2 linked regions of the Filimonas lacunae genome follow. The protein of the gene in region 2 interacts with the protein of the main gene of each other region in a pairwise test. Links are inferred from orthologs where the notes say so. Each region holds a gene or a part of one and is shown on either strand. Other genes may lie near its edges. The genes, in order: FLA_RS27975 and lpdA.

Region 1 (12,465 bases), 6.4 Mb from region 2 along the record:
GTCTTATAAAACTGGTAATTGTTACACCTGGCATGCACCGGGTACATCATCATTATGTGCGGCCCGAAACCGACAGTAACTATGGAAACATCTTTTCATTCTGGGATAGACTTTTCGGCACCTATTCCAATGCCGATACTAACAAACTGCAATACGGTCTGGACGTACTAACCGGCAGGGAAGATGGCAATCTGAAAGAGCAGTTATTACTGCCCTTTGATAAAAAGGTGAAAACGGATTACTGACGTTACGCTTAGAACAAATTAACCTGGACTATCCGGCGGTAATGAATGTATCTACGCCTGCAATGGCTTTTTGTAAACGTTCATCGTAATTACCACTGATATCCACCCAAGGTGTGGATTGATTAATCATGATATCCTTGTAAATCTGGTATAGTTCACGACGTGGTTGTTCGTCCGGGTATTCGCGTAATTCATCTTTTACCCAGGGCAGATCAATATTACACAGCAGATACAGATCGTATTTACGCGATACAATTTCATCCAGTATCCACTGATGGCAACGGTTGAATACATATTCACACCAAACCTTCATCACATACATATCCGTATCAATAAAAAGAAAAGGATTTTGCTTTTGCGCAACAGAAACTGCGTGTTGGTTTTCCAGCACTATTTGCCCCTGAGCAATGGTAAGCAGGTTGTCGAAAGTATAATTACTGCCATGAGTTAACAGATATTCACGTGCATACTCGGCACACCACTCAGTTTGGTAATGTTTTGCCAACTGCTCGCATAAGGTACTTTTGCCCGTTGACTCCGGGCCTATCACCACTACTTTCTTCATGCCATCAAATTTTCCTGTTTCCATTTTCTATACCATACTATCCAACCTGAAATAGCCAGCGCCAGAAAAATAATAAACTGAACACTCGTAAATACATATCCCTTGATAAAATACAAGGGAATGGAAACGATATTAGTAATAATCCACCAGATCCAGTTCTCCATTTTCTTTTTATTCATCAGGAACATGCCTGTATAAGCCGAAGCAGAAGCCAATGCATCCTCCAGAGGAACCGTGCTGGTAGTAAATTTTCGTAACAGTAACCAGAGAGCAAGCCACATGCCGCCAAAAAACAACAGTGTTTGTTGCCAGTCCCGACCATTTGATGTGGTGATGTGTAAAACCTTTTCGCCTGTATCTGTGCGGCGCGACCACATATACCAACCGGCCAGGTTCATGATAACATAGTAGATATTTAAGCCAGCTTCCGCAAACAGACCGCCGGCAAAACTGATGTATACATAAATAGCCGTGCTGATAACACCAAAAGGATACACGAGTATATTAGCCGAACGGGAAAAATACACACTGGCAATACCGGTGAGTACAGCCATAAACTCAGGCCAGGTAGTAGCCCGAAGCCCATCCATAAACTGGTGAAACAGTAATTCCATTATTTATCAAAGATAAAGGCGAAGATGGCCACTGATTTGCAGTGGCTTTTAGTATTATATTTACAATAGTACAAATCAATTGTTATGCCCCTTACCAGTCCGCAGCCTTTTTATATGAAACTCAGCCATACATTGATCAGCATTGTATTGATTGGTTTTATCATGTACGTGGGTCATAGCATATTAGTACCACTGGCTTTTGCTTCTTTGTTCAGTATTATATTAATGACGCCTTGTGATTTTCTGGAAAAGCGTAAAGTACCACGTACCGTAGCTGCCGCGTTATCTGTGCTGCTGTTCATTATCATCATTGGCATAATACTCTATTTCATTTTTTCACAACTGGTAAGCTTTCAAAACGATTTACCCAAACTGGGTGTGCAATTGCAGGGGGCATTAGTAAATCTCGAAAACAGTATCCAGGAACGCTTTCACATCAGCGGCGCTAAAATGCGTGAGTTTTTAAACTCAGCCAGCTCGCAAACATTGTCACACACTTCTACAGTAGTAGGCACCACTGTTTCCACTTTATCCAGCGCCGTTATTTACATGGTGCTGATTCCTATTTATACCTTTTTATTGTTATTGTATAGGGGCATTATCACCCGCTTTTTCATACGCAGTTTCCAGGAAGAACACAGCCCTGCGGTAAGAAATATTATGGGCAAAACCCGCCATGTGATTAAAAGCTACATTGCTGGTCTTATCATTGAAATGATCATTGTAGCCATTATGAACTGCACCGGCTTTTTTATACTGGGTGTAAAATATGCGTTGATGTTGGGTGTAATAGCTGCTTTATTAAACCTGATACCGTATGTAGGTATTTTTACTGCCTGCATATTAAGTCTGCTGATTACGTTTACCACCAATTCACCCGCTACGGTGCTAGGTGTGGCTATAGTGTTGGTAATTGTTCATATTATAGACAGCAATATTCTATTACCGCGTGTGGTAGGTTCTAAAGTGAAAATAAATGCGCTGGTTACAATAGTTGGCGTGTTGGTAGGTAGCGCCATATGGGGAATTGCCGGTATGTTCTTAGCGATACCGATCATGGCTATTTTGAAAGTAATATTCGATGGAATAGAATCCACACAGGCCTGGGGAATTTTATTAGGCGATGAAACCAGTAATACAACCCAGGTAATCATTGTAGAAACCGAGCCTACTACAGAAGTTTCACCGCCGGCAGTAACAACTGCTGAGAAAAAGGCGTAGCAGAAAAGCTTATTCAGCTTCTGCTACTACTTCTTTTACTTCAGGAATCATACGCTTCATCATACCTTCGATACCCGCTTTCAGGGTGATCATAGATGAAGGACATCCGCTACAGCTTCCCTGTAACATCAGGTTTACTATTCCTTCGTTATAACTTTTAAACTGGATAGCACCGCCGTCCATTTCAACTGCCGGTTTCACATAGTTATCCAGTAATTCTTTAATTCTTTTTACAACATCGTCATCATCAGCTTCCACGGTGTTGCTGGCTTCCTGTTTGATTTTGGATACTTCCTCTTCATTGATTACAGCACCGCCATTTTCCAGGTAGTCTTTCAAAAACTGCTTGATGGTAGGGATTACATCCTGCCAGTCTTCTGTATCGTTGGTTTTTGTCAGCGTAACAAAGTTGCTGGCAATAAATACGCTCCTGATAAAAGGAAAGCTGAACAATTCTTTAGCCAGGGGTGAAGGACCAGCCAGGCTTTCATCTGCAAAATCAATACTCTTACCGGGATACAATAATTTGTTGGCTACAAATTTCATTGTTTCCGGATTGGGTGTCATTTCCGTATATATGCTAATAACGGGATTTCCTGTTTTAATCATAACGCTGCTTTTACCTTGTCAACAAAGGTACAAAGTTTAAGGTTTAAGGCTCTATTCCGTAACAGTAATCTGTTAGAGTAAACATAAAACCCTAAACCTCAGATATTTAGGACAAAATGGTGATCAAACCTTTGATTACCGCACCCAGTTTTACCGCTTCAAAAACACGAATTTCACTGCTATTGTGTTGTAAAACAGAAGCTTCATGGCTGGTTACACACATTTCGCAACCGTTAACAGAAGAAACCACCAGGCTTAACAGCTCAAAAAATTCTTTACCCAGTACAGGACTCATCATAATGCTCATTTTGATGCCTGCAGGCTGGTTGTTGTAAAAATCTTTGTGCATAAAGTGCCTGAAACGATAAAACACGTTGTTGGTGTTCATCAGCGAAGTGCAGGCAATTACCTCTGCAATCTCTGCTTCGGTAGCACCAGCAGCGATAGCCAGTTGAGTGAAAGACTGTTTCAGTAAATCAAAACGTTCGTTTACTGCTATAGACAGTGCCAGTAATAACGCTTCTTTCCTGTTCAGGTTTTGAGAATTATTTAAAACGTTGCTTACGTTTATTTTCAGGTCTTTGATATACTTCGCTTCTACCTGCAATAATGCCTGGGCATTGGCAGAAGGAGTGTATTCAGAAATACCTACTTCATTCAGCAGGTTGATAAAAGTTTCGTTCTGTATTAAAACCTCGCTCATGGTAATTTGTTTTATTTACAAATACGGCAGGAATATTCCTGCCGCATCGTATTGTGTCTCATCAATAAATTAAAATCCCTTCTCTTAGTTCAAAGCCAGGGCTGTAGTTAATGTTTCTTCGCCTTTGCTCCAGTTACAAGGACACAGTTCGTCTGTTTGCAGAGCATCCAGTACACGAATAACTTCCTGTACACTACGACCTACGCTCAGATCATATACACTTACCCAACGTACAATACCTTGAGGGTCGATGATGAAAGTTGCGCGGTAAGCAATTTTTTCCGCATCATCTAAAATACCCAGTTCTTCAGCCAGGCTCTTAGAAGTATCAGCCAGCATAGGGAATTTCAGGTCGCGCAGATCAGCGTGATCTCTTCTCCATGCAGCGTGTACAAACTCAGAATCGGTAGAAGCACCAATCAGTACAGTATCACGGTCGGTGAATTCGCTGTGCTTTTTGTTGAATTCAGCAATTTCAGTAGGACATACGAAAGTGAAATCTTTAGGCCACCAGAACATTACTGTCCATTTACCATCTTTAGCACCAACTTGCTCAGTGATTTCTGTAAACTCTTTTCCTTTCTCGATAGATACAACCGCTTTCTTAGTAAAAGCTGGAAACTGATTGCCAATGGATAATACTTTGTTACTCATAACTGATGATGTTTTATAACGTTACTATAATTAATTCCGATTTTCCCAACTTGTATATGGCAAGTATTACCTGTAACAGGCATGCAATTACAGGTGCAAAAGTGCACCTGTAATCACTACTTATCAAATCGATATTATTGATGCCCTAATAGATTTTATTGATGAAAAAGGAAATGTTATTTCACTATTCAACAATACGCAGCTTGGCATAATTGAGCATGATCTTCTTTTCCCCGTTTTGCTTGAATACAACGGTAGCTATGGGGTTGTGGGCCGAACCTTCCATTTTGGTAACCTGGCCAAAGCCAAATTTCTGATGTTCTACCTGCTGGCCTGCCTGTAAATTGCTGGTATCGCTGGGTACAAAATCACCGGAAGGTGTATGAGAAACCACAGGCGCCTGTTTAGGCGGTGGCATATAAGAAGGTTTGTTGGTACCTGCTGCCGGTGCCTGTGTTTTTTTCGCAGGAGGAGGACCATAACGTCTTTCAGCCTGTGCAGCTTCTCCACCAAATCCACGCTGGGTGCGTTCAAACGCTGTACCCATATTACTAAAGCCACCCTGATTGCGGGCTCCGCCACCAGCATAGCTTCTATCAATGTAATCTTCCGGCATTTCGTCCAGAAAACGGCTGGGCTCATTTTGCACCAGGTTACCAAAACGGTAGCGACTGTTGGCAAAGCTTAACCACAACTTTGTTTTAGCACGGGTAACCGCTACATAAAACAAACGCCGTTCTTCTTCCAGTTCTTCGCGCGTGTTAATGCTCATACCGCTGGGGAAAATAGACTCTTCCACACCACCTACAAATACCACCGGAAACTCCAGGCCTTTTGCACCGTGAATGGTCATCATTTTTACCACATCGCTATCTTCCTTATCGTTGTCCGCATCTGTTAACAGGGTAATCTGCTGCAGGTAAGCGCCCAATGATTTATCGTTCACTTCGCCATCTTCACTATCCGGGCTTTCCGTCCATTCTTTAATGGAGTTCATTAATTCCTGTACGTTTTCGTAACGCGCCAGCCCTTCCACACTTTTATCTGCAAACAGTTCTTTTACCAGACCTGTGTGCTTACCTACCTGCACAGCAACATCAGAAGCATTTTTATCGGTAAGCATTGTTTGGAAATACCTGATCATGGTAACGAAGTTGGTAATACTTTCCAACGTACTCGCTTTAAAACCATAGGCACCGGCAGCAGAAAAAACTTCCCACAGGGTAATGTTTTGTTCGTTAGCCACAATCACTGCGCGCTCAATGGTAGTTTTACCAATACCGCGTACAGGATAGTTGATAATACGTTTCAGCGCTTCTTCGTCACGTGTGTTAGCAATAACCCGCAGGTAAGCGATAAAGTCTTTTACTTCTTTACGCTGATAGAAACTTAAACCTCCGAAAATTTTATAGGCAATACCCATACGGCGCAGGCTTTCTTCAAAAGCACGGCTTTGTGAGTTAGTACGGTATAAAATAGCGAAGTCTTTATTGGTATAATGGTTTCTGAGTTTTTGCTCTTTAATGGTATCTGCTACAAACTTGCCTTCTTCGTTATCCGTCATGGTACGAACAAGTTTGATTTTTTCCCCACCTGCATTATCTGTCCACAAATCCTTTGCAATCTGGCCGGTGTTATTCTTAATAACATGGTTGGCCACATGCAGGATACTTTTGGTACTACGATAGTTTTGCTCCAGCTTCACCACTTTTACATCCTCATAGTCTTTCTGAAACTGGAGAATGTTTTCAATAGTAGCACCACGGAAACTATAGATACTTTGCGCATCATCACCCACCACACAAATATTTTCATTGGCGGCAGCCAGCAGCTTGGTAATTTCGTACTGTACCGGGTTAGTATCCTGATACTCATCAATCATGATATACTTAAACTTATGCTGGTACTTATGTAGCACCGGCGGAAAGTTTTTCAGTAATTCATGCATTTTCAACAATAGGTCATCAAAATCCATCGCGCCGTTTTTGAAACAACGGGCAGCGTAAGATTGGTAAATCTGACCAATGGCCGGGCGGTTGGCACGTGTATCTTCTTCCTGCGCAGCTCTGTTGTTAAGGTAATCGGCAGGACCGATCAATGCGTTTTTCAAAGCAGAGATCCTGCTGTTTACTATGTTGGGCTTATAATGTTTATCATCCAGGTTTAATTCATTCACCACAGTTTTAATTACACTGCGGGCATCATCTGAATCATAAATGGTGAAGCTGTTAGGGTAACCCAGTTGGTGCGCCTCGGCACGTAATATGCGGGCAAACACACTGTGGAACGTTCCCACATATAAATTGCGGGCTTCGTTACTTCCCAGCATTTTACCAATACGTTCTTTCATTTCATGCGCAGCCTTATTGGTAAAAGTCAGCGCCAGAATATTAAAGGCATCAATACCATTGGCCATTAAATAGGCAATACGGGTAGTTAGCACTTTGGTTTTACCGCTTCCCGCACCAGCCACAATCATTAACGGACCGTTAATATGTGTAGCAGCGGCAAGCTGCTGTTCATTCAATCCCTTCACTAAATGTTGCATCCTGCGAAGGTAAGAAAGCCGGGGCGATGTTTTGAAAGGTGTGGATATACTTCCAATTTTAAGTAAGTTCGTTATCCAATATCACTGAGAAAACAACTACACCTGTTATGGATAACACAAAAAGCGCTTCCCGCATCCTGATAATCATTGCGTTTATCACGGTGTACCTGGTTTGGGGCTCTACTTATTTCTTTATCAGCATGGGTGTTGAACATATACCTCCCTATACCATGGCTGGTATGCGCTTTTTAATAGCCGGAACTTTATTACTTAGTTTTTGTGGTATCAAAAAATTGCCACGGGCTAACGCACAACAGATTAAGACAGCTGGCATCAGCGGCATTTTTTTATTATTTATATCTAATGGCAGCGTGGGTTTGATTGAAAAAACATTACCCAGCTCATTGGTAGCTATCTTTTTATCAGCCACCCCCATTTCTTTTGTGCTGTTAGACAAACCTATGTGGAAAACTAATTTCCACAGTAAGCCTACTTTAATCGGTTTACTGGTAGGATTGGTTGGCGTGGTGCTGTTATTCACAGAACGCTTAGGTAATATCTCACTCAGTGGCAGCAAGCTGGAAATCATTTGCATGGCAGGTTTGGTTTTTACCTCACTTAGCTGGGCAGGTGGATCGTTGTATTCCAAGTATTATTCTACCGGACATATTATGGTAACCACTGCCTGGCAAATGCTGATTGCAGGAGTGGTGTGTGTAACATTTGGTGCCTGCATTGGCGAAATAAAGCATTTTCATCCGATGGAAGTGCCCATGAAGTCGTGGCTGGCCCTGGCTTATCTGGTAGTGTTTGGTTCACTGGCCGGGTATAGTGCTTATGTATGGTTGCTACAGGTTTGCACAGCTACGCAGGTAAGTACACATGCTTATGTAAATCCGGTGGTGGCAGTAATACTAGGTGTATTCTTTGCCAACGAAACCATGTCCACATTACAGTTCGTGGGTCTGGTCGTTATTCTTGTGAGCTTGTTGTTGATAAACCTTGCTAAATATCGCAAAGCAAAAACCGAGGAATAAACACCTTCTTTGTATCACCGGTTTACGTTGGCAGATAAATTGTACTGATTTACCTGTTAACCTATTAAGCCGGTACCATGCAAACAGGAAAAATACATATAGGTATATCAGGATGGAGCTATCAGGACTGGAAAGGATTGTTTTATCCGCAGAAACTAAAAAGCACCGACTGGCTTACCTTCTACGCCAACACATTTTCCACAACAGAGATCAACGCCAGCTTTTATCATCTGCCTTTGAAGAAAACGGTGGAAAACTGGGTGCATAAAGTACCAGACGACTTTCTGTTTTGCCCCAAGATGAGCCAGTATGTTACGCACATTCAGAAATTAAAAAATACAGAAGAATCACTGGAAAGATTTTTCCAGGTATTTGAGCCCATGCATCCAAAGATGGGACCTGTATTAATACAACTACCACCCTCCCTTGTTTTCGATTATGAAGTAGCAGAACACTTTTACAAACTGCTTTCTACAAAATACTCCATGTACTCTTTTGCTATGGAAGTGAGACATTCAACCTGGATGCAGGAAGAGAGTATTACGCTGATGGCTAAATACAACATCGCTTTTGTGATTTCACAATCCGGCCACGGCTTCCCATACGCTGAACATGTTACTGCTGATAACATATATATCCGGTTTCACGGGCCGCATGCTTTGTACAAAAGCAACTATACAGAAGAGATGCTACTACATTTCAGCACATTCATTAAAAAAGAGGTTAGCAACGGCCATACTATCTGGGCATATTTTAATAACTGCTATTATGGTAACGCTATTAATAATGCCTTGCAACTTATCCACATGACCAGTGAATAAAGTTTACGCTTTCTTTATAGGTTGATCTTCAAGATGACGTACCCATTTTGATAGAACGGTTTCATTGTACATCAACATCAGAATACCTCCTTTAATCACAAAGTGATTCGTGCGCAGTAAATTATCAATGAAGGGCTTCTCATTATAACCAATGCAAGCCATCCTTGTAGATACAATCCTGCTATCAAATTGCAGTGTATCATCTTTTCTGATAAAAGTGCCGCTCATTCTGTTACAACCGGTGCTACCAGTAAAACGGCCATCCGATGCGTGGAAAGTAATTTCCGGTATACGCCCGGTACTGGTATCAGAAGCCAGTTCAGGTTGCAAATACCATTTACCTTCCAGCGATCCACCCACATTTACATAAGCTACTTGCTTAGCTGAGGTTGTATCCGAATAACGGGAGGTTTGCGAACTTTTTGAATGGCAGGCAATAGCTACAGCTATACAAATGAAAAAAAGGCCGGTAAAAAAGTGTTGATTACGTTTCATACAAGCTGTTTTGCTTTAAAACCTTCAATTATAATGCCGGTATACCGTTATTTTACGATGTTACATCACGAAAAAGCCGGGTCACCCTTTGGATGAACCGGCTTTTAAACATGATCTATTTATATTAACGTGCCGGAGCAGGTACTGGCTGACCACCACCTTGTTGTGGATTTTCCAATAATTTAAAGAACTGATCCAGCTGTGGTAAAATCACAATTCTTGTACGCCTGTTAGCAGCTTTACCTTCTGCAGTGTTGTTATCGGCAACAGGCACATATTCACTTCTACCAGCTGCAGTCATACGTGCTGGTGGAATATTATATTGATCCTGTAATACGCGTACCACAGATGTAGCACGTTTCACGCTCAAATCCCAGTTGTCCTGCAATATACCGCGGGCAAACTTCACATTGTCTGTATGGCCTTCTACCATAAATTCAATGTTAGGCTGGTTGTTCAATACTGTGGCTACTTTACCTAACACCTCTTTAGCACGGTCGGTAATATCGTAGCTTCCGCTTTTGAAAAGGAGTTTATCAGAAATATCAATATATACTACCCCTTTATCCACCTTAATGTTGATATCCTTATCATCCAGGTTACCAATAGCACCTTTCAAATTCATTACCAGTGCCATGTTCAAAGAATCCTTTTTAGCAATAGCGCTTTGCAGGTCTTTGATATAGGCATCTTTCATACCGATGTTTTCCAGCGATTTCTTAATGCTTTCTGCTTGTGAGCCGGATATCACAGAAAGGTCTTTTAACTGGTTCAACACCTGGTTGTTGTTTTGTTTTAAAAAGTCAACCTGTTCGGTGGCATTGTTCAGTCTGTATTCGTAGGCTGTTTTTCTTCTATTATAGGCGTCAGCAGAATCTTTAGCATTTTGTTCACAGGTTCTTAATTTTCCTTGTAACTCAAGATAGGCTCCGTTGAGCTGTGTGTAGCGAGACTCGGCTTCTCTTAATTTCTTAGGACTAACACAGGCAAATAGCAGTGTAGAAGACACCGCAGCCATTACCAAAACTTGTTTTTTCATAATGTCTTAGATTTTAGGTTAACTAGCTAATCCGAAAACCGCGCCAAAAATTTCTGATACGGTTACATTCTAATACTGATTGCTTAATTTTAAGATATGTTTGAAAGTCAACTTGTTCTCATTATTTCGCTACTGTTTGGTACTTCTATGTTGTCGTTGCTGAGCGAAAAGTTGCGTATCTCGTATCCTATTATCTTAGTAATTGCAGGTTTAGGCATTAGTCTTATTCCGGCAATGCCCCGTATTAACTTAAGTCCTGATATAGTTTTTATCATTTTTTTACCACCCTTGTTATATTCTGCCGCCTGGCACACCTCATGGAAAGACTTTTGGAACAACCGATGGCCTATTAGTATGCTGGCGTTAGGGCTGGTAATTTTTACTGCCACGGGTGTCGCTTTTGTATCCAATGCCATCATACCTGATTTTTCACTGGCTTTTGGTTTTTTATTAGGTGGCATTATCTCGCCCCCTGATGCAGTGGCTGCTACTTCTGTGCTGCAAGGCATTCGTATACCAAAAAGAATTGTTACCATACTGGAAGGAGAGAGCCTGGTGAACGATGCATCGAGTTTGATTGTGTTCCGTTTTGCACTGGCTACGGTTTTCACCGGCACTTTTACATTATGGAAAGCAGAAACAGATTTTCTGCTGGTTTCCGGTGGTGGTATTTTAGTGGGCCTGGCAATAGCTCACATTGTATATGCGGTTCATCGCTTTTTACCCACCACACCCAGTGTAGACACCGCCATATCTTTAATATCACCTTACCTGATGTATTTAATTGCAGAACATTTTGAAACATCGGGTGTACTATCTGTGGTAAGTGGTGGATTGTTTCTTTCTTTCCGTTCACAGGACATATATAGTTACAATTCCCGTTTACAGGTACAAAGTGTTTGGGATACGTTGGTGTTTTTATTAAACGGTGTGGTATTTATATTAATTGGATTACAATTGCCAGATATAGTAAAGGGTATAGGCAGTTATTATTTACCGGAAGTGATTGGCTACTCCGTTATCATCAGCCTGGTTACCATCTTCATTCGCATTTTGTGGGTTTTCCCCGGAGCTTACATTCCGCGCCTGTTGAGCAAAAAAATTCGTCAGCGTGAAACCAAACCGGGATGGAAACAGGTATTCATTGTTGCATGGAGCGGTATGCGGGGTGTAGTATCTTTGGCATCTGCCTTATCTATTCCTTTAACGTTAACAGATGGCAGCGGTTTTCCACATCGTGACCTGATATTGTTCATCACTTTTGTGGTAATCCTGTTTACATTGGTGTTACAAGGCTTAACGCTTCCATTTGTTATACGTTTATTAAATATCAAAGCAGAAGACAACGAACAAGAGCAGGAATTGGGCATACAATACCAGATATCTAATGCAGCACTGGGTTTTATAGATGCTGAGTATACAGAAGAAGTGAATAATATTGAAGCATTTGCTCAGATGCGTGCCAGATACAGCCGTCTGGCAGAGTCGGCAGACAAAAAACTGGAGGCAGAAGCCAAAGAAAAGATGTTTGGTTTTATACCTGCCTACCGGAAATTTCTATTACAACTGGTGCATGTGCAACGCGATGAGTTGAAAAAAATGCGAACAGAAGCCAAATACTCAGATGAGTTATTACGCCGCAAAGAAAGAGAACTGGATTTAGAAGAAGCACGTTTACGTAAATGACGTTTTAACTAATAACTATGGTAGCTACCAAATACCTTCAAATGATATTCCCGGTGTTTAACACCAAACGTACCAAGGAAATTTTTGGCGTTAACCCCACTATTACACCAGTAAGGGAAGAAGCGACCAATGTAAAAATTCATTTGTTCAGCTATAACGCTACCGAGTTCACAGAAAAGCATTTCACTAAGGTGGAGGATTGCTTTCCTTTTTCCAACACATCTAATA
Region 2 (12,334 bases):
GTTATGTTGTGGCAGGATGCTATTTTTGACTACCTTATAACTCCGATATGAAAAGATTTTTCGTGTTATTTTCAGTTGCCCTGGTTTCTTATGGTACTTCTCAGGCGCAGTTAAGCAAATTTTTAAAGAAGGATACTTCTTCTACCAGCAAATCTTCTGGCCTTAGCAGCCTTCTTAAATCAGTAACCGGCAGTGGCAGTTCTGATTCTTTAAGCTCTAGCACTATTGCCAGCGGTTTAAAAGAAGCGTTGAGTCAGGGTGTACAAAAAGGTACTACCAAATTATCCTCTGTGGATGGTTTCTTTAAAGATGCAGCAGTGAAAATTCTGTTACCTGCAGAAGCGCAGAATGTAGAAAAGAAATTACGCAGTGTTGGTTTAGGTTATATGGTAGATAGCGCTATCCTTACTATGAACCGCGCAGCAGAAGATGCTTCTAAAAGTGCAGCACCTATTTTCGTAAATGCTATTAAAGAGATGAGCATTACCGATGCCGTAGGTATTTTAAAAGGTTCTGACACTGCAGCTACCACTTATTTAAAGGTAAAAACCACTTCTCCTTTAGCAGCCGCTTTTAAGCCGGTGATTGAAACTTCATTGTCTAAAGTAGGGGCTACCAAACATTGGAATACGTTGATCACTGCTTACAACAAAATACCATTGGTGTCTAAAATCAATCCTGATTTAAGCGCCTATGTTACTGAAAAAGCATTAACAGGTGTGTTTTACCAGGTAGGGCAGGAAGAAAAGGCCATTCGTAAAGATCCTGTTGCCCGTACCACTGATCTGTTGAAAACAGTATTTGGAAGCAGCAAATAAACCTTTCACTGCACGTAACTTTGCTTCATGGAAAAAAAGCCGGAGCATGTGTTAAGTCGTGGGCAGATTGTGTTAATGGCTGCCTGCACGGGATTAATTGTAGCTAACATTTATTATTGTCAGCCATTAATTCTACCTATCAGTAAAGAGTTTGGAGTTGCGAAAGAAAAAGCAGGTAATATTACCGTGCTTACACAAATAGGATACGCCCTGGGTTTGCTTTTTCTGGTACCGTTGGGCGATATGCTGGAAAGAAAGAAACAGATACTGTTCACTACTTTAACAGCAGTCCTTTCTTTAATACTGGCCGCCAAGTCTACATCACTGCTGATGTTGGAAATAGCCAGTTTTTTAATAGGTTTTACTTCTGTTATTCCTCAGTTAATATTACCATTAGCCGCCCACCTTGCAGCGCCCGAAAAGCGAGGCAAGGTGGTAGGTTCTATTATGAGCGGCCTGTTAGTTGGCATTCTGCTGTCGCGTACCCTTAGTGGTTGGGTTGGTGTATGGATGGGCTGGCGCAGCATGTTCTGGATAGCAGCCGGCATTACCGCCAGCCTGTTGTTGCTGATGCGCGTGTTGTTACCACATAGTAAGCCTCACTACACCGGTTCCTATAGCTCATTAATGCAATCCCTGTTAACATTGGTAAAAGAACAACCGCTGCTGCGTGAAGCTTCTGCTATCAATGCATTGGCTTTTGGTGCTTTTAGCATGTTCTGGACAGCGATGGTGTTGCATTTGAGTAGTGAGCCTTTTAATTATAACAGTGATACCATCGGTATGTTTGGCCTGGCGGCCGCTGCCGGTGCGTTAATAGCACCGCTGATAGGCGGTTCGGCCGATAAGCGTAACCCACGCGTGCCTATCGGGTACGGTATAATGGTAATCGCCTGCTCTTACCTGTTGTTCCTGATTTTTCCGCATACATTGGCCGTGTTAATAGTGGGTATTGTTATACTGGATTTGGGTATACAGGCTATTCACGTATCTAATCAAAGCCGCATTTACGCTTTATTGCCGCAGGCGCGTAACCGCTTGAACACTGTGTTTATGACAGTGAGCTTTATAGGCACTTCCTTAGGTTCGGCAGTGGGATTGATCGTGTGGTCGGCAGCTGGTTGGACGGGTGTATGTCTGGCAGGCATAGTTTTAATGGTACTGGCCTTTATCATTTATGCAATCACTTATAAAAAAGCATTAGATCCCATTTTATAAAACCTTCAGCTTACAATATGAGAAATGTATTTTACCTGCTGTCAGCCATGGCGCTGACAGCAGCAGCAACCGTAAATGCCCAGGAAGTATTGCATCCCGCCGCCCCGGCAGCGGCCCATGTTTCGGCCGAACGTTTACAACGTATCGACAAAACCATTCAGCAGTACATTGACAGCAACTGGTTGAAAGGTGCTATAGCACTTATTGCCCGTGATGGCAATATTGTATATAACAAGGCATTCGGAACCGGTGGGGCAGAAGGGAACGCTACTATGCAAAAAGATAATATCTTTCGCATCGCTTCCCAAACCAAAGCCATTACCAGTGTGGCGGTAATGATGCTGTTTGAAGAAGGAAAGCTGCTGTTAGACGATCCCATTTCTAAATACATTCCTTCTTTTGCCAAACCACAGGTGCTGGATCAGTTTAACGAAGCCGATAGTTCTTATACTACCACACCCGCCAAGCGGGAAATCACTATCCGCGATCTGTTAACGCATACTTCTGGTATTGGTTATGCGGGCATTGGTGCTAAAAAAACAAAAGCTATTTATGCCAAGGCGAGTATTCCATCAGGTATAGGCAGTGATACATTTCATTTAGCTACTGCTATTACCCGTTTAGGAACTTTACCATTAGAGCATAACCCGGGAGAAAAATTCACTTATGGCTTAAACACCGATGTGTTAGGTTACCTGGTAGAGGTAGTGTCGGGTATGAGTTTAGACCAGTTTTTTAAAACACGCATCTTTGAGCCACTGGGCATGAAGGATACTTATTTTTACCTGCCACAGGAAAAACAAAATCGCCTGGTAGCACTATACACAATAGATAAAGACACGAAAAAACTGGTTCCTTACCAAGAAAAACCGGGCATCGCTTTTTCTGTAGACTATGCTAAAAGAAAAGGTACTTATTATTCTGGTGGTGCAGGCCTGGTATCTACCGTACAAGACTATGCTATCTTTTTGCAGGCGTTGCTGAACGGAGGCATTTATAATGGAAAACGCATCTTATCGCCCCGTACCGTAGAACTCATGATTATGAATCAGGTAGGTGATATTCAGGTAGGGCTTAACAAGTTTGGTTTGGGGTTCGAAATCACCACCGAAAAAGGAATGGCTAAGCTGGGCGCTTCTACGGGTACTTTTTCCTGGGGAGGCTACTTTGGCACCATTTACTGGGCCGATCCGCAAAAGCACCTGGTAGGATTACTGTTTATTAACCAATCGCCGTTAACTCATGGCGAGATACAGGATAAGTTTAAAGCACTGGTATATCAAAGCCTGGATTAGTTCCTAATCACAGGCTTTGATGGTCGTTTTTAGTATACCAGATGACGGGACGTATCCACACGTTGTTCGTTATGGTATTCAATCATCATCTCTTCACTGCCGATAATCAATGCAGATCGCTGGTGAAGAGATGTTGCTTTTATGTCCAGTATTCTTTTGCTGCCGTTACTGGCTTTGCCGCCTGCCCGCTCTACAATAAATGCCATAGGCATACATTCATATAATAAACGCAGCTTGCCATTAGGTGCTTTGCTGGTGGTGGGGTACAAGAATATGCCACCTTTCAGCATGTTACGGTGTATGTCGGCAACCAGGCTGCCAGTGTAACGTAACGAATAAGGGCCGCCATTATTTTTATGCCTGTTCTGACAATTCTCAATAAACTGTTGCACTTGTCCGCTGAACGATCCAAAATTGCCATAGTTCACCGAGTAGATAGTACCCGAAGCCGGCTGGCTAATGTTGGGATGACTGAGGGTGAACTCGCCAATAGAAGGATCAAGGGTAAAGCCATTTACTCCTCTGCGGGTTGCATATACCATCATGGTGCTGGAACCGTAAATGATGTAGCCCGCTGCTACTATAGCTTTGCCATCCTGTAAAAAATCTTCTTCTGTGCAAGGTGTGCCCAATGGCGTTACCCGGCGCATGATGCAGAAGATGCTGCCTATGGAAATGTTTACGTCAATATTGCTGCTGCCATCCAACGGATCAAACAGTACCACATACTTAGCCTTATTGCTCATGGGATCGTCAAAAGGCATAATATCATCTGTTTCTTCACTGGCTATACCTGCACAGTTAATGCCGCCACGTAGCACATTAATCAGTTGGGCATTGGCAAATTCATCCAGTTTTTGTACTTCTTCGCCCTGTATATTGGTGGTGCCGGTGCTGCCAATGATATGATGCACCAGTCCGGCTTTGTTTACTTCTACATTAATGCGTTTAGCGGCAAGGCTAATATCGCGCAGCAGGCCGGATAGCTGTCCGGTAGCTTTCGGAAAGTTTCTTAATTCCTGAATAGTAAACTCTTCCAGCGTCATGATGTGTGTTTGCATAGTATGATGGACTTCTGTTTTGCTGAAACTACAGGCATGCTTTTACCGGTAAGGATAAGGGGCGTACCTGTCCTTTTCATTTTTGGTGAATAAATGAGTTGTTGAATTTTTCGGTTACTACCGATTGATATAGCAATATTAGGATGCAGTTTTTACACTGGTGTGGCGTAAGATTTTTGAAATTTTCACAATGGCAACGATTTAGTATAAAAATTGTCTAAAAATATAGGGGTAACGTTAAATTAATATTATCAATGTGCGCTATGAGGTATGGAAAAATGAAAAATGGTTTTCTAAAGGCTGCGGTACTGTTGAATTTTGGCACGGAACATATTGGAGGAAGGGGGAAGGAGGTAAAAGTAAAAATGCCGGTAGCTTTTCAGCCCCGGCATTTTACTTTATTGCGAACAGTAATTCTAGATGTCAATTGCTTCGCCGTAAGCTACAGCAACCGCTTCTTTCACCGCTTCACTCATAGTTGGGTGGGGGTGAATAGCGTTCAGAATTTCGTGGCCGGTAGTTTCCAGTTTACGTGCTACTGATACTTCCGCAATCATTTCTGTTACGTTGGTACCGATCATGTGCGCGCCCAGGAATTCACCATATTTAGCGTCGAAAATTACTTTTACAAAACCATCAGTGGCACCGGCAGCAGTAGCTTTACCGGAAGCGATAAATGGAAACTTACCTACTTTCACTTCGTAACCAGCTTCTTTCGCAGCTTTCTCTGTATAACCAACGCTGGCTATTTCAGGAGTGCAATAAGTACAACCAGGAACGTTGTTATAGTCGATAGCCTCAGGCTGGTGAGCATATTTCTTTTCAATGAAACCGATAGCTTCTGCAGCATTGATACCTTCTTTGGTAGCAACATGTGCCAGGGCCTGACCAGGAACGCAATCACCAATAGCATAAATGCCTGGTACGTTGGTTTGGTAGTTTTTGTCAACGGTAATACGGCCTTTGTCGGTTTTGATGCCTAACTCTTCCAGTCCGATACCTTCAATGTTAGCAGCGATACCTACAGCGCTTAACACCACGTCAGCTTCCAGAACCACGGTGCTGCCGTCTTGTTTTTTAACAGTCGCTTTTACGCCTTTGCCAGCAATGTCCACTTTCTCTACAGAAGAGTTGGTCATTACTTCAATGCCTAATTTCTTGTATTGTTTTTCCAGTTCTTTAGAAATGTCTTCATCTTCAACAGGCACAATGCGTGGTAAAAACTCAACAATGGTAACTTTAGTACCCAGGCTATTATAAATGTAAGCAAACTCAACGCCTATGGCGCCGCTACCTACCACAATCATGCTTTTTGGTTGCTCAGGCAATACCATTGCTTCGCGGTAGCCGATCACTTTCTTACCATCGATAGGTAAGTTAGGCAGCTGACGGGCGCGGGCGCCGGTAGCAACAACAATGTATTTACCTTCTACCACGCTTTTAGAACCATCGGCAGCAGTTACTTCTATCTGGCCTTTTGCTTTCAGTTTACCGAAGCCCATGATTACATCAATCTTGTTCTTCTTCATCAGAAACTGAACGCCTTTATTCATTTTGTCGGCAACGCCACGGCTACGCTTGATAACGGCGCCAAAATCGGCTTGCACACCTGTTGCATTAATACCATAGGCAGTGCTGTGTTTCATATATTCATACACCTGCGTGCTCTTCAGCAGCGCTTTTGTAGGAATACAACCCCAGTTAAGGCATATACCACCTAACACTTCTTTTTCAATGATAGCTACTTTAAATCCAAGCTGTGAGGCACGGATAGCGGCGGGATAACCTCCGGGACCACTGCCCAAAACAATTACATCGTATGCCATGGCACTAAATGATTTTATTGATAAGATGAGCGAAATTACGTGCAACCAATCAAATTAAAAAACAGAGTTACGTGTGCTAACAGCTGTTGTTAATAGAGGTGTGGAAATTGAATATTATCCAAATTTAAGGGGGGTGCCTGCATAAAAGGTAAATTGTACTACCTTAGACCGCTGTAACAGTTTGGCGTTCTTGCTGTTACTAATGCGTATATTATGGATAACGTTTTACAACAATACAAAAACCTGGTAGCCATCAGGTTCCAATTGTATAACAGTCTTTTCACCTCCCTTCCCTTTCACCGTATCGAAAAAACGGGAGTGCTGTTATCGCTGTTCCTGATACATTGCGAAGAAGGCTACAGAAAGCAACAGAGCCCTAATGACATCATTACCTCTTTTATGGAGCAGTACACCCCGTATCGGAAAGAACAGGAGTTACTGGATCTGTTGTTTAGATTTATACAATATGCCGAAAGGCAGGTTGTGCTGTTTGATGCCCTGGAAGATGCAGCTTTCTGCAACACCCATGACATGAACGGTCCCGGCAGTTTAAAACACCTGCAGTCGGAAGTGATACAAAAAGGCAAGCAGGGAGCGCTGGCCGAAAAGATGAAGCGTTTTTCCATTCGCATGGTGTTAACTGCGCATCCTACCCAGTTTTATCCTGGCGAGGTATTGGGCATTATCAGCGATCTGGCAAAAGCCTTATCTAATGCCGATAGCGCTACGGTAAACGAATACCTGCAACAATTGGGCAAAACGCCTTTCCTCAAAAGAGAAAAACCGAAACCATACGATGAGGCGGTAAGCCTGTTATGGTATCTCGAAAACATATTCTACCCCGCTTCCGGCAAAATACTCAGTGAAATAAAATCGCAGTTCCCGGATGCGGTGGATGCCAACAACCCGTTAATTCACCTGGGCTTCTGGCCTGGTGGCGACAGGGATGGTAACCCTTTCGTAACCTCCGATACTACGGTAAAGGTGGCCGAATCGCTGCGTCGCAGCATTATGAAGTGCTACTATCTGGAGCTGCGTAAGCTGCGTCGCCGTCTTACCTTTAAAGGTATCAGTGATGCGTTGCTGAACCTCGAAAACCAGTTGTATACCAACCTGTTTGTGAAAGAATATCCTTGCGATGTTTGTGGCAACCAGCTGTTGAAAACATTACTGGAAATAAGGGAAACGCTTATTACCCAGCACAATGGTCTGTTCCTGTACAAACTGGAAAACCTTATTAGTAAGGTGCAGGTGTTTGGTTTGCACTTTGCTTCACTGGACGTGCGTCAGGACAGCGGTGTTCATGGTAAGCTGATTGAAGACATCCTGGCTCATACAAAACTGTTGCCAGCCAACTACCAGCAGCTAGATGAGGACGGCAAAATTGCCGCGCTGATGAACGTAAAAGAGCTGGAAGATATTGCTGTGCTGGATGACGAATTAAGTCGCGACTGTGTTGAAACAGTACGTGCGATAAAGGGCATTCAACAGGTGAACGGCGAAAAAGGTTGTCACCGCTATATCATCAGTCATACTACCAGCGCTGTAAACATCATGGAGGTGTACGGTTTGTTTATGCTGAGTGGCTGGGATAAAAAAGCACTGACCATTGATATCGTTCCATTGTTCGAAACTGTGGAAGATTTACAAAATGCAGGTGCTGCTATGCAGAAGCTGTATGCTATCAAAGAGTATCGTGCACACCTGGAAGCCCGTGGCAACACCCAAACCATCATGTTAGGCTTCTCTGATGGCACTAAGGATGGCGGTTACCTGATGGCTAACTGGAGCATTTATAAAGCGAAAGAAGAATTAACCCGCATATCCCGTGAATATGATATCGATGTTGTGTTCTTTGATGGCAGGGGAGGTCCACCAGCCCGTGGGGGGGGGAAAACGCATAAGTTCTACGCTTCTATGGGCCAGAATATCGCCAACAACGAAATTCAATTAACCATACAAGGGCAAACCATCAGCTCTAATTTCGGCACTATCGACTCTGCCCAGTTTAACATTGAGCAGTTAATCAATGCCGGTATTTCCAATGAGTTGTTTGCACCACGCAGAGATACACTTTCTGCCGAAGAAGATGCACTGTTAAACCAACTGGCTGTAGATAGCTTTGATTCTTATGTGAAGCTGAAAAATCATCCTTACTTCCTGGAATATCTGGGCCATGCCAGTCCGTTACGTTTCTATTCACAAACCAACATAGGTAGTCGTCCTGCTAAAAGAGGTTCCAGCAACCAGTTAAGCTTAAACGATCTCAGGGCCATTCCTTATGTAGGTTCCTGGAGCCAGTTAAAGCAAAACGTTACCGGTTACTATGGGGTAGGCCAGGCGTTAAAGAAAATGGATGAAGCCGGCAGGTGGAACGAGGTTAGCAGCCTGTATAAAAGCAGTCTGTTGTTTAAAACCTTAATGGACAACTGCGAAATGTCTATGAAAAAGACATTTTTCCCGCTCACCGCTTTCTTATCAGAGCATCCGAAGTACGGCGAAATCTGGAATCTGATCTATGCTGAATACGAATTAACCAAAAAGTACGTGTTGCGTTTATCCGGTAATGCAGATCTGATGGGTGATTACCCGGTTGATCAGTTGTCTATCCAAATGCGTGAGCGTATTGTGTTGCCGCTGTTAACCATTCAGCAGTTTGGTATCACCAAAGTGCGCGAACTGGAAGAGCAGTTAATTGATTCTCCGGTGAAAAGTAACTATGAGAAAATGGTAATGCGTTGCTCATTTGGCATCATCAACGCAGGTCGCAACTCGGTATAATTTTACTTTAATACACCAACATAGAAAAAGCCCGGCTAGCCGGGCTTTTTCGTTTTGTATGGCTGATAGCGGAATTAAAAGTGATAAGTGGCTGCCAGTATAAAGCTGCCTGTTGACTTGCTGGTACCGCCGGAAGCTTTCTGGAATATGGTTTCATTATTGGTAGCATCAAAGCGAAACTCAGGTATAATGGTAAGGTTGTCTACTTTAAAATTGGCAGAAATAGTAGGCACAATAGCGTGGTTTACGCCAATGATGTTGTCTTTATCTCCTATATATTCAAATCTGCCGGTAAGGCCAAACCAATCTTTAGGATCAACGTTCAGGTATAAAGCCGAACCCCACCATTTGCCGCTGGTATAGTCATCAGCAGTGGTTGGTCTTGTGCTTACCGATTGCAGGGTGCCATTGTAGCCTATACTAAATTTAGAAGTTGCCGCATATGTGACTACTACATCTCCTTGTATTACTTTCTTAAAGTCGTTTTGTTTGCCACCTACAAAGTTTACATACAGTTTCAGCTTATCATCCTTGCTGCCTGTAGAAAACTGAGCCAAAACGCTTTTAGGTAAAGTGCTGCCGTCTCTTACATCGGTAGGGTTGGCAATACCTAACATCAAGGCGCTTTTGCCACCCAGGCTAATGTCGGCTTTCAATCCTGTGTGAGAAAAGGGCCCATAAGAGAACATGTAACTCATGCTATAGTTTCTGTTCAGGTAGGGATCCAGTACTTCGTAGCCCACATGGGTGGCCCAGCTACCAAAAGTAAACTTCACCGCATCCGAAGGAGCGTAGGTTACATATAATTGTTTAATGGCTAAACGGGTGTTTGCATCATTGTAAGCAAATTCTTCTGCTCTTCTGCCAAAGCCCAGGTCGGCCACTACGCCGGCTTTGCCTTTGGTGTACTCTGCTTTTAAACTGGCCATTCCTAACTCAAATGAGTTATGAGAATGGGTAAAGCTGGTAGGGCTATTGTAATAAGGTGCGTTGGATGTAGTAGGGTCAAATACAGGAGGTTTAGAGGTGTTGTATCTGTAATAAACGTCGGCGTTTCCCGATAGCGTAAAAGTGCCTGTCTTAGTGGTGTCTTGCGCGTCTACGCATACGGCTGCGCATGCTGCAACGCCTGTTGCAAATAATTTTTGTAACATTGTGAGGATTTTTAAGTGTTAAATGAAAGGGTGTTGCTTTACACGGCGCGCGAAAGCTTGTTCCAGAAGCCCGCGTTCCTAAAGGCAATACCTTTTCTGTTTTTAGCTGTCTAAAAACCGATAGTTATAGTGTGAATGCGTGTGTTTGTGTGTACGTTATAAAATGGCCAGCCTAGAGAGCAGTTGATTCAGAAGTCGTCAGTTAGTCGTCAAATTCGTCAGGCAAAGAGAACAATCAAATCTTGTCTATGTTTCCTCAGGCAAAAATCAAAAACCAGAAGGGCGAACGGGATACGGGTAGCACCCCGTTCGCCCTTTTATGAATAAAATCAGAAAGTCTTTAAAATATTAGGATGCCGCTAAAGTAGCTGTTAAGTTTTTACCGGCATATTCTTCATTGTGTTGAGTTGCATCCAGGCCTTCCAGTTCTTCTTCTGCTGTTACACGTAATGGCAGAATTAAGCCGATGAACTTAAAGATGGCATAAGATACTACAAAGCTGTAAGCCACTACTATCAACATTGCTTTCAGTTGAATCAGGAAGAAGGCAAGGCCGCCTTCCGGACCAGCAGGGTTTACGTTTTTAGAAGCGAAAATGCCTGTCATTAACATACCCACCATACCGCCAATACCGTGGCAAGGGAATACGTCTAAGGCATCATCTAAAGTTGATTTTTGTTTGAAGTAAACCGCTACGTTTGAAATGATAGCAGCTACTACGCCAATGAATATACTTTGTGGCACGGCTACAAAACCTGCGGCAGGCGTAATAGCTACCAGGCCTACTACGGCACCGATACAAAAGCCTAAGGCAGATGGTTTTTTGCCACGTACCACGTCAAAGAACATCCATGATAAACCAGCAGCACCAGCAGCGGTGTTAGTGGTAAAGAAGGCAGAAACGGCTAACGGACCAGCACTTAAAGCGCTACCGGCGTTAAAGCCAAACCAGCCAAACCACAGTAAACCGGTACCAATCAACACGTAAGGCACGTTGGCTGGCGGAATTTCTCTGTGTTCAATATGTGTATGTCTGCGTTTTAATACTAAAGCACCTGCTAAAGCGGCACAACCTGCAGAAATGTGTACTACGGTACCACCTGCAAAGTCAAATACACCCATTTTAGCCAGGAAGCCGTTGGGATGCCAGCTCCAGTGTGCCAGTGGTGCGTACACCAGCAGGCCAAATAATGCCACAAACAGCACATAGGCGGTAAAACGGATACGTTCTGCAACGGCACCTACTACCAGGCCTGGGGTGATGATAGCAAACATTAACTGGAAAACGGCAAATAAGCCTAAAGGGATAGTTAAGGGAGCGCCATCCTGTAAATGGGGAGCGCCGGTCATTACATTCTTGAAAAACATAAAGGTGGTGGGATTGCCAATGAAACCTCCGATAGAGTCGCCAAAGCAAAGGCTAAAGCCTACTACTATCCATAATACACTTACCACACCTGCAGCCACCAGACTTTTCATCATAGTGGAAATCACGTTTTTTCTGTCCACCATCCCACCGTAGAAAAAGGCAAGACCGGGAGTCATTAAAAACACAAGGGCAGAGGATACTAAAATCCATGTAATATCAGCCGCGCTGTAAGTACTGGGATCGTTGGTGTCTGGTTTGGATTGAATGGTGAGGGCTCCAAGTGCAATCGCCGACAAGAGTACAAAGGGTGCCACCTGTTTGATAGTGACTTTACTCATAATGTTCTGGTTTAAATTAAAAAATAAAAAATGTGATTTAATTTAAATAAAAGTACGATTAATTATAGATTCTGCAAGTTTTTATACATATATTATTTGGTGTAATATAATTCTGCATGTAATTAGTACACAATTAGTTGGAGGTGTAATTTGCCTGAAAAAACCATAGTTTCTGAATTTTCAATTTTTAGAAAATCTGGAACCTGCTTTGGATTTTATTTAATATTAAATTTGTTTAATGTATTTATGGCTGGCTGGTAGTATCTCCCTCATTCTGGGGATAAAAAAAGACCATTACCTGGAAAGGCAATGGTCTGTTGTTCAGCTATAAATCGGAATAAAAAAACTAAATCACGGCTTGTAAAAGCGATTCATCTTTGGTTTCCAGCAAGGAAGTTCCCATCAAAAATTCGTCTACTTTCCTGGCACATTCGCGCCCTTCGCTAATGGCCCAAACTACCAGCGATTGCCCTC

The links.
Region 1: the proteins of lpdA (region 2) and FLA_RS27975 interact in binary tests that used the Escherichia coli proteins (3 or more experiments, as listed by UniProt). The link is inferred for Filimonas lacunae from one-to-one orthologs.

What each region holds. Positions count from the first base shown.
Region 1 is NZ_AP017422.1:7,079,187-7,091,651, reverse strand. The notes cover bases 4,478-7,504. They hold FLA_RS27975 (ATP-dependent helicase), read right to left. Parts: upstream 7,160-7,504; coding sequence 4,796-7,159; downstream 4,478-4,795. Other genes in these bases: FLA_RS27970 (EamA family transporter), read left to right, coding at 7,267-7,504; FLA_RS27980 (peroxiredoxin), read right to left, coding at 4,478-4,611. Outside these bases: FLA_RS28010 (sterol desaturase family protein), read left to right, coding at 1-245; FLA_RS28005 (AAA family ATPase), read right to left, coding at 274-810; nicotinamide riboside transporter PnuC, read right to left, coding at 807-1,424; FLA_RS27995 (AI-2E family transporter), read left to right, coding at 1,509-2,645; FLA_RS27990 (NifU family protein), read right to left, coding at 2,655-3,254; FLA_RS27985 (carboxymuconolactone decarboxylase family protein), read right to left, coding at 3,361-3,957; more of FLA_RS27980, read right to left, coding at 4,042-4,477; more of FLA_RS27970, read left to right, coding at 7,505-8,196; FLA_RS27965 (DUF72 domain-containing protein), read left to right, coding at 8,274-9,017; FLA_RS27960 (META domain-containing protein), read right to left, coding at 9,021-9,512; FLA_RS27955 (OmpA/MotB family protein), read right to left, coding at 9,637-10,551; FLA_RS27950 (Na+/H+ antiporter), read left to right, coding at 10,648-12,237; magnesium/cobalt transporter CorA, read left to right, coding at 12,255-12,465. UniProt on the Escherichia coli protein: A helicase with DNA-dependent ATPase activity. Unwinds DNA duplexes with 3'-5' polarity. Translocates on single-stranded DNA with 3'-5' polarity. Initiates unwinding more efficiently from a nicked substrate than double-stranded DNA.
Region 2 is NZ_AP017422.1:723,742-736,075, forward strand. What follows is about bases 4,014-6,909. They hold lpdA (dihydrolipoyl dehydrogenase), read right to left. Parts: upstream 6,219-6,909; coding sequence 4,809-6,218; downstream 4,014-4,808. Other genes in these bases: fbp (class 1 fructose-bisphosphatase), read right to left, coding at 4,014-4,392; FLA_RS03015 (phosphoenolpyruvate carboxylase), read left to right, coding at 6,432-6,909. Outside these bases: FLA_RS02990 (DUF4197 domain-containing protein), read left to right, coding at 48-818; FLA_RS02995 (MFS transporter), read left to right, coding at 846-2,036; FLA_RS03000 (serine hydrolase domain-containing protein), read left to right, coding at 2,054-3,331; more of fbp, read right to left, coding at 3,361-4,013; more of FLA_RS03015, read left to right, coding at 6,910-8,999; FLA_RS03020 (outer membrane beta-barrel protein), read right to left, coding at 9,074-10,153; FLA_RS03025 (ammonium transporter), read right to left, coding at 10,502-11,860; FLA_RS03030 (glutamate synthase subunit beta), read right to left, coding at 12,207-12,334. UniProt on the Escherichia coli protein: Lipoamide dehydrogenase is a component of the glycine cleavage system as well as of the alpha-ketoacid dehydrogenase complexes.